Regions from separate parts of the Chelativorans composti genome, predicted to be linked through region 2. Evidence: predicted binding sites of a transcription regulator. Region 2 holds the regulator's gene; the other holds the start of a gene.
The links. Region 2 encodes LexA, which represses DNA repair genes until DNA is damaged. Its sites were predicted from a motif close to TGTTCNNNNTGTGTTCNG; they were not measured.
Positions count from the first base shown of each region.

Region 1 (3,415 bases), on a different contig from region 2:
CCCACACGATCGAGATCAACACCGGCTGGTGCAGCAGGTAGAAGGCCAGGCTGTGCTTTCCGAAGAAGCCTAGAAGCGGAATACGCTCCGGCCAGGTGAGCGCCGAAAGGCGCTCCGTCAACCCGGTCCGCTCCGAAACCTTCGCCGCGCCGATGCCGAACAGCACGGCGCCGAACATCGGAAATAGAGGCACGAAATCCGTCGATGGCGCAACCTCCGTCGACAGGCCGATCCACCAGAGCACCGGATGGTTGAACGCGGCGCTCGTCGCGACATGCGGCAGCACCACCGCGATGATCCCGGACAGGATGATCACGGCCCAATGCAGCCGCAGGAACAGGAGCCCCAGCAGGCTCGCAACGGCGATGTGATGCAGGATGCCGAAGAAGATGAAGGCGCCTGGCGTAACCACGATCGTCGCCGCGGTGACGGCAAGCGCCGCCGCCGTGATCATTGCCAGCCTGCGCCAATACGACTTCCACCGGATGCCGTGGCCGTTGCCCAGATAGAGGCTCACGCCGACGATGAACAGGAAGGATATGGCGATGCAGCGGGCGAAGATGCGCCAGCCGCCGGTGACCGAGCTTCCCGGCTCGATATAGCCGAAGAAGTCGAGGTCCCAGGTGAAATGGTAAACGGCCATCGCCACCAGGGCGAGCCCGCGGGCGCAGTCGACAAGTTCGATTCGCCTGCGGGGAGGGGTTGATGCTGCTTCCATGTGAGAGCCCTGGTCCACTAGTACGGCTTGCCGCGAGTCCTCTGGATTAATTTCTGGGCAAGATGCCTGCAGTTACCGTAGTTTGCCACATTTTTGTTACTAGGAAATCGCGGGACGACCATCCACTATGAGTCGCAGCTTGAGGAAATCGTGCACTGACCAGGAGAGGACCCTCTATATGTTGAAGAAAGTTGTCGTCGCGGCCATCGTTGGCGGATTGCTGGCTGGCTGTACCACTGACCCCTACACGGGCGACCAGAAGATTTCCAATACCGCTGGCGGAGCCGCGCTTGGCGCGCTGGCCGGCGCGGGCCTGGGTCTTCTCGCCGGTGGCGATGACCGCCGCAATGCTCTGATCGGTGCAGGCGTCGGCGCCCTCGCTGGCGGCGCGATCGGCGCATACATGGACCGCCAGGAGGCGGAACTGCGTGCCCAGCTCCAGGGAACCGGCGTGAGCGTGACGCGTCAGGGCGACTACATCTTCCTCAACATGCCGTCCAACATCACGTTTACCACCGATTCTGCCTCCATCCAGCCGGCCTTCTACGGCACGCTTAACTCGGTCGCGCTGGTGCTGAAGCGCTTCAACCAGACGTTGATCGACGTCTACGGCCACACCGATTCCACCGGCAGCTACCAGCACAACATGGATCTTTCGCGCCGCCGCGCTGCCTCCGTGGCCGACTACCTGGTCGCCCAGGGCACCGATCCGCGCCGCTTCCAGATTTTCGGCATGGGGCCGGATCAGCCGATCGCCTCCAACGCGACGGCCGAGGGCCGTGCCCAGAACCGCCGCGTGGAGATTCGTCTGCAGCCTCTGCGCTGATCCTTCGGGAGCGGTTCGGCTTTCTCCGACGCCGGACCGCTTCGCTGTCTGTTATCGCGAATGCCGGCGCACCGCCGGCATTCGTGTTTTTGCGGCTCGGTTTGGGCACATGTTTGCTTGCGGCGCGCTTCTCTCGGCGCGTTCCATTGTTCCTGCCGGCGATCGCGTTCCCACCCCCGAAACGGCTAAGCTCCTGAAAATTTTTGCCTTCGGTACAAATGTGGAACAAACTTTGATTTATATTTCAAACCAATAAGATAAACTGCATTGCCAAAGCGGAACAAAAGGTGTACAGATAATTCAATCTGAAAGCACTAGGCATCGCGCCCATTGACCTGAGAAGGGTGTTGTATCATGGCTCAGACGACGTTGAGGCTTGTAGAGGATCACGCAGTGGACAAGACTAAGGCATTGGACGCGGCTCTTTCGCAGATCGAGAGGGCTTTCGGCAAAGGTTCGATTATGCGCCTTGCCGGCAACGAGAAGGTTGAGATCGAGACCATTTCGACCGGCTCGCTGGGCCTCGACATTGCTCTGGGCGTGGGCGGTCTTCCGCGCGGCCGCATCATCGAGATCTACGGTCCGGAAAGTTCCGGCAAGACCACCCTGGCGCTGCACACCATTGCGGAAGCGCAGAAGAAGGGCGGTATCTGCGGCTTCATCGATGCCGAACATGCGCTCGATCCGGTCTATGCCCGCAAGCTCGGCGTCGATCTCGAGAACCTGCTGATCTCGCAGCCTGACACCGGCGAACAGGCGCTGGAGATCTGTGACACGCTGGTGCGTTCCGGCGCGCTGGACGTGATCGTGGTGGACTCCGTGGCGGCCCTGACGCCGCGCGCCGAAATCGAGGGTGACATGGGCGATGCCCTGCCGGGCATGCAGGCCCGCCTGATGAGCCAGGCGCTGCGCAAGCTCACCGCCTCGATCTCGCGCTCCAAGACCATGGTGATCTTCATCAACCAGATCCGCATGAAGATCGGCGTGATGTTCGGTTCGCCCGAGACGACCACGGGCGGCAACGCTCTCAAGTTCTACGCCTCCGTCCGTCTCGACATCCGCCGTATTGGTTCGGTGAAGGACAGGGACGAGGCTGTCGGCAACCAGACCCGCGTCAAGGTGGTCAAGAACAAGCTGGCCCCGCCCTTCAAGCAGGTCGAGTTCGACATCATGTATGGCGAGGGCGTCTCCAAGACCGGCGAGCTCATCGACCTCGGCGTGAAGGCCGGCGTCATCGAGAAGTCTGGTGCCTGGTTCTCCTATAACTCCCAGCGTCTCGGCCAGGGCAGGGAGAACGCCAAGCAGTTCCTGAAGGACAATCCCGAGGTTGCCAACGAGATCGAGACCATCCTGCGCCAGAATGCCGGCCTGATCGCCGATCAGTTCCTCGACAACGGTCGCGGCGACGAGTTCGACGCCGCCGACTGATGCCGGTTGGCGGGCGGCTCGGTCCTCCCGCTGCCCGGACTGGCCCGGTCCCTGGTCTCCGGATTTCCAGGCCCTCCGGCCGCTGGTTCCGGGGTTTCCAAGTCACAGAGAGGCGCGCATCGCGGCATGTCCGCGGGTGTGTCTGTTGAAGGAGCGCGCCGGATTAGCGTACGTCGCCTGAGCGGCGGCTTGCCGTGCCGGTCGGGCGTTGGCTCGGTTCTTCTGTTCTGGGGGGGGCGGGGCTGCGATGCCCTGTCGAAGGTGAGGCTGGGGGCGGTGCGTCTCCGACGTCTGTTTGAGGGCCTGCCACATGGCTTCCGGCGTCTGATCGCGGGCCTGCCGTGAGCCGCTGGCGCCTGATTGAGGGCTGTCGGCACGGATGCCTCGGCGAGGGCGTCTTGAACGGAATTGACCCGGCCGTGGCCGCGGTCTCGCCATGCCGG
Region 1 covers NZ_BAABGS010000012.1:26,940-30,354, forward strand. The annotation lists gene ABD906_RS02625 (acetyltransferase domain-containing protein) at 1-718, opposite strand, end outside; gene ABD906_RS02630 (YiaD family glycine zipper/OmpA-like lipoprotein) at 897-1,544, shown strand; gene recA (recombinase RecA) at 1,899-2,972, shown strand.
Region 1: a site for LexA is predicted at 1,755-1,772, ahead of recA (recombinase RecA). Genes of this name have one in related genera too.

Region 2 (3,415 bases):
GCGCTGTACGCGTTCATGGCCTCGGCCATCCGCTCGCGGATCGGCAATCCTACCGTCCAGTACGTTATCAATCGGACGGGCGGCACGCTGATGATCGGCGCCGGCCTGCTCGCGCTCGGCTGGAAGCGCGCAGCCGCTTAGAAGAGCAGTTCAGTTTTTTACGAAACACTGAACTGCTGTAGGTAAGCGGCTGGTCATGGTTCCGGACAGAAACCGGTTTCCACTTTCCTTGAACGGCTCCAGGCCCGGTTCCGAGCAGGTCTGAACCGTCTCCTTCCGGCCGCAGGAAGCATATGATTGGAGACGTTCAGATTTTCCCGGAGGTGCAGGTCGCTCAAAATCAGTTCCGCGGACTATCAGATTTCGATCCTTGATAAGTTTTAAAAAACAAATAGGTGAGTTAGAATCTTCACGTTCATGTGAAGGTTGAAGCTTTTGGAGTCGGTCAAAATCCTCCGGGGAAGACCGTAGCCCTGTTCGTTAGCTACGGGCAAGAGGTAGCGCTTTTCAAGCACGCCCCGGCGCGCGGATGGGAAACCGCTGCGGGCTTTCGTACAGAGCGGCGAAAAGGCTGGCTTGGGCCACACGAGGCTGAACATGTCAGGGCAGCTTGGGCCGGTCCTTCTCGCCGGGCAGGATGATCAGGTCGCTCTCCTCCGCAGGGCGCTGCAGGTGCCGCGCCTCGTCCCAAGGGGCGCGCAGCCAGATATCGATCTCCTCGTCACGGGTGAGGATGACTGGCATGGCCTTGGGGTGCACCTGCGCCACAAGGGCGTTCGACGCGGTGGTAAGAAAAGCATAAAGTTCGTGGGTGGCCGGTTCCTCGCGCGCGAGGCGCTTTCCGGTCCAGCGCGTCCGGAGCCCGGCGAAGAAAAAGGGGCGTCCGTCCGGCCGCGCGAACCAGGCGTCCGGAGTCCGTTCGCCCGGCCGCTTGCGCGCGGGATCAGGCTCGGCGAATTTCAGCACCGGCACCAGGCATCGGTGCCCGGGTGAGAGCCAGGGACGCCAATGGGGCGAGACGGTGTTGCGGATGTTGGTAATGCCATAGTCGAAGTCCTTGCCCTGGAGCATCGAGGGAGGAGAGGGCATGCCCCAGCGAGCGCGCACCATCTCAGGCCCGCCCTCGACCATGCGTATGACGGGACCGAACCGGTTCGGATAGACGTCGAAGCTTTCCTCATTGAAGAAGGCCCGGTCCGCCAGCCTGTCCAGAAGGCGCGAGAGCTGGCGAAGCGCCTCAATGTTCGTTGTGGAGGTGTAGAGGTTGCACATGGCCGTATAACCCGCCCTGACGGCAGGTACGATGGCTGGTTTTTGTCCAGCCTGGCAAGATACAGCGGCAATGTTGAAGGCTTGGTGCGGACGGCGGGGGTCGAACCCGCACGGGCGAAGCCCGAGGGATTTTAAGTCCCTTGCGTCTACCAGTTCCGCCACGTCCGCATTGTGGTCCTTTTCCCTTGCTTCAGCCGCTGCGTCAATTGCGGCAGAGACGTTTTCCGGACTCTTCCGCAAGGATTTGGTCCGCGCGGCAGTCTCGACAGATGCCACGAGCACTTGATGGCAAATGACCGCAACAGGCAACAGGGCAGGGCAGGGCCTGACGGCGGCCCCGCCGCATCATCACTCAGTGATACCGCCGGATGAGGCCGACGAGCTTGCCCTGCACCTTCACGCGGTGGGGCGGGAAGATGCGGGTCTCATAGGCGGGATTGGCGGCCTCCAGGGCGATGGAGGCGCCCTTGCGGCGGAAGCGCTTCAGCGTCGCCTCCTGGTCGTCCACCAGCGCCACGACGATGTCGCCCGGGTTGGCCGTCTGGGTGTGGCGGATGATCACCGTGTCGCCGTCGAAGATGCCGGCCTCAATCATCGAATCACCCTTGACCTCAAGCGCATAGTGCTCGCCGCCGGAAATCATGTCCGGCGGGACGGCGATGCTGTGGGTCACGTGCTGAATGGCGTCGATCGGCACGCCCGCGGCGATGCGGCCCATGACCGGAATGGATATGCTTGTCTCGCTGGAAACCGGCGTGGCACGCGAAGGCGTCGGCGCCGGTTCGGGCTGGCTCTGGCCGCCCTGGATGACCGAGGGGGAGAAGCCCCGGGAACGCGGCGGCACGTTCGGCATCATCGAATCCGGCAGGCGTATGACTTCCAGAGCCCGCGCGCGGTTCGGCAGGCGGCGGATGAAGCCGCGCTCTTCCAACGCGCTGATCAGGCGGTGGATCCCCGACTTTGACGCGAGGTCCAGAGCTTCCTTCATCTCGTCGAAGGAAGGCGGGATGCCGGTCTCCTTGAGACACTGGTGAATGAACAGCAAGAGTTCATGCTGCTTGCGGGTTAGCATCGGCTCCGAACCCCTGAATCAAAGTAAAAACAAATCCAGAACATAACGTAGACGTTCAGGATGTGTTCTGCAACTGGTAACTTGCAGGGCGAAAGGTTAGAGCGGCGTTAACGCAGCATGAGAACCTGGCAGCGCTCGCCGGCCTCCGCCGCCGGCGCATGCGGTTGGCGGATGATGAGCGCGTTCGCGGCGGCAAGCACGCTCAACATGGAGGAGTCCTGGACGGGGAAGGGGGTGGCGATGAGCCCGCCCGGTCCGGGGACCACCGTGGCGCGGACATAGTCGCGCCGGCCGTCGTTGGCGGGCATGGGGGCGCCGAGCTCCGCCTGGTGCAGGTTAGGCGCATGCAGCCGTCCGCCGAGGCGGCGCACGAGCGGCCGCAGGAAGACGTGGGCGCATATGAGACTCGAGACGGGATTGCCCGGCAGGCCGAGCACGGACATGCGGCCCAGGCGTCCGAAGATCAGCGGCTTGCCCGGCCGCATGGCGATCTTCCAGAAGGAGAGCTCCATGCCCTCTGCGGCAAGCACCTCGCGGGTGATGTCGCGGTCGCCGACGGAGGCGCCGCCTAGCGTCACCAGCACGTCGGCCCCCGCCTCGCGGGCGCGGCGCACGGCGGCGGCGAAACCCGCATGGTCGTCCGGCACAATGCCGAGATCGAGCACCCGGCCGCCGTCCTGCTGGACGAGGCCGGCGACGCCGAAATTGTTGGAAGCGATGATCTGATCCGGACCCGGCTCGGCTTCCGGGGGCACGAGTTCGTCGCCCGAGGCGATGAGTGCCACGAGCGGGCGACGGATGACCGGCACCTGAGCATGGCCCGACGCTGCCGCCAGGGACAGTGCCGCCGGATCGAGCGTGCGGCCCGCTTCCAGCACCGTGTCGCCAGACCGAAAGTCCAGTCCCGCGCGGCGGATATGGCGGCCTGGGGCGGCAGGCTCCAGCGCCTCGATCCTGCCTTCGTCGATGACCCGGGCGTTTTCCTGCAGAACGATCGTGGTGGCGCCCTTCGGCAGCGGAGCGCCGGTAAAGATGCGCACGGCGGTTCCGGCGGTCACTTCACCGTCGAAT
Region 2 covers NZ_BAABGS010000074.1:162,665-166,079, reverse strand. The annotation lists gene ABD906_RS15045 (LysE family translocator) at 1-141, shown strand, start outside; gene ABD906_RS15040 (SOS response-associated peptidase) at 601-1,272, opposite strand; tRNA gene ABD906_RS15035 (tRNA-Leu) at 1,355-1,440, opposite strand; gene lexA (transcriptional repressor LexA) at 1,625-2,344, opposite strand; gene ABD906_RS15025 (molybdopterin molybdotransferase MoeA) at 2,452-3,415, opposite strand, start outside.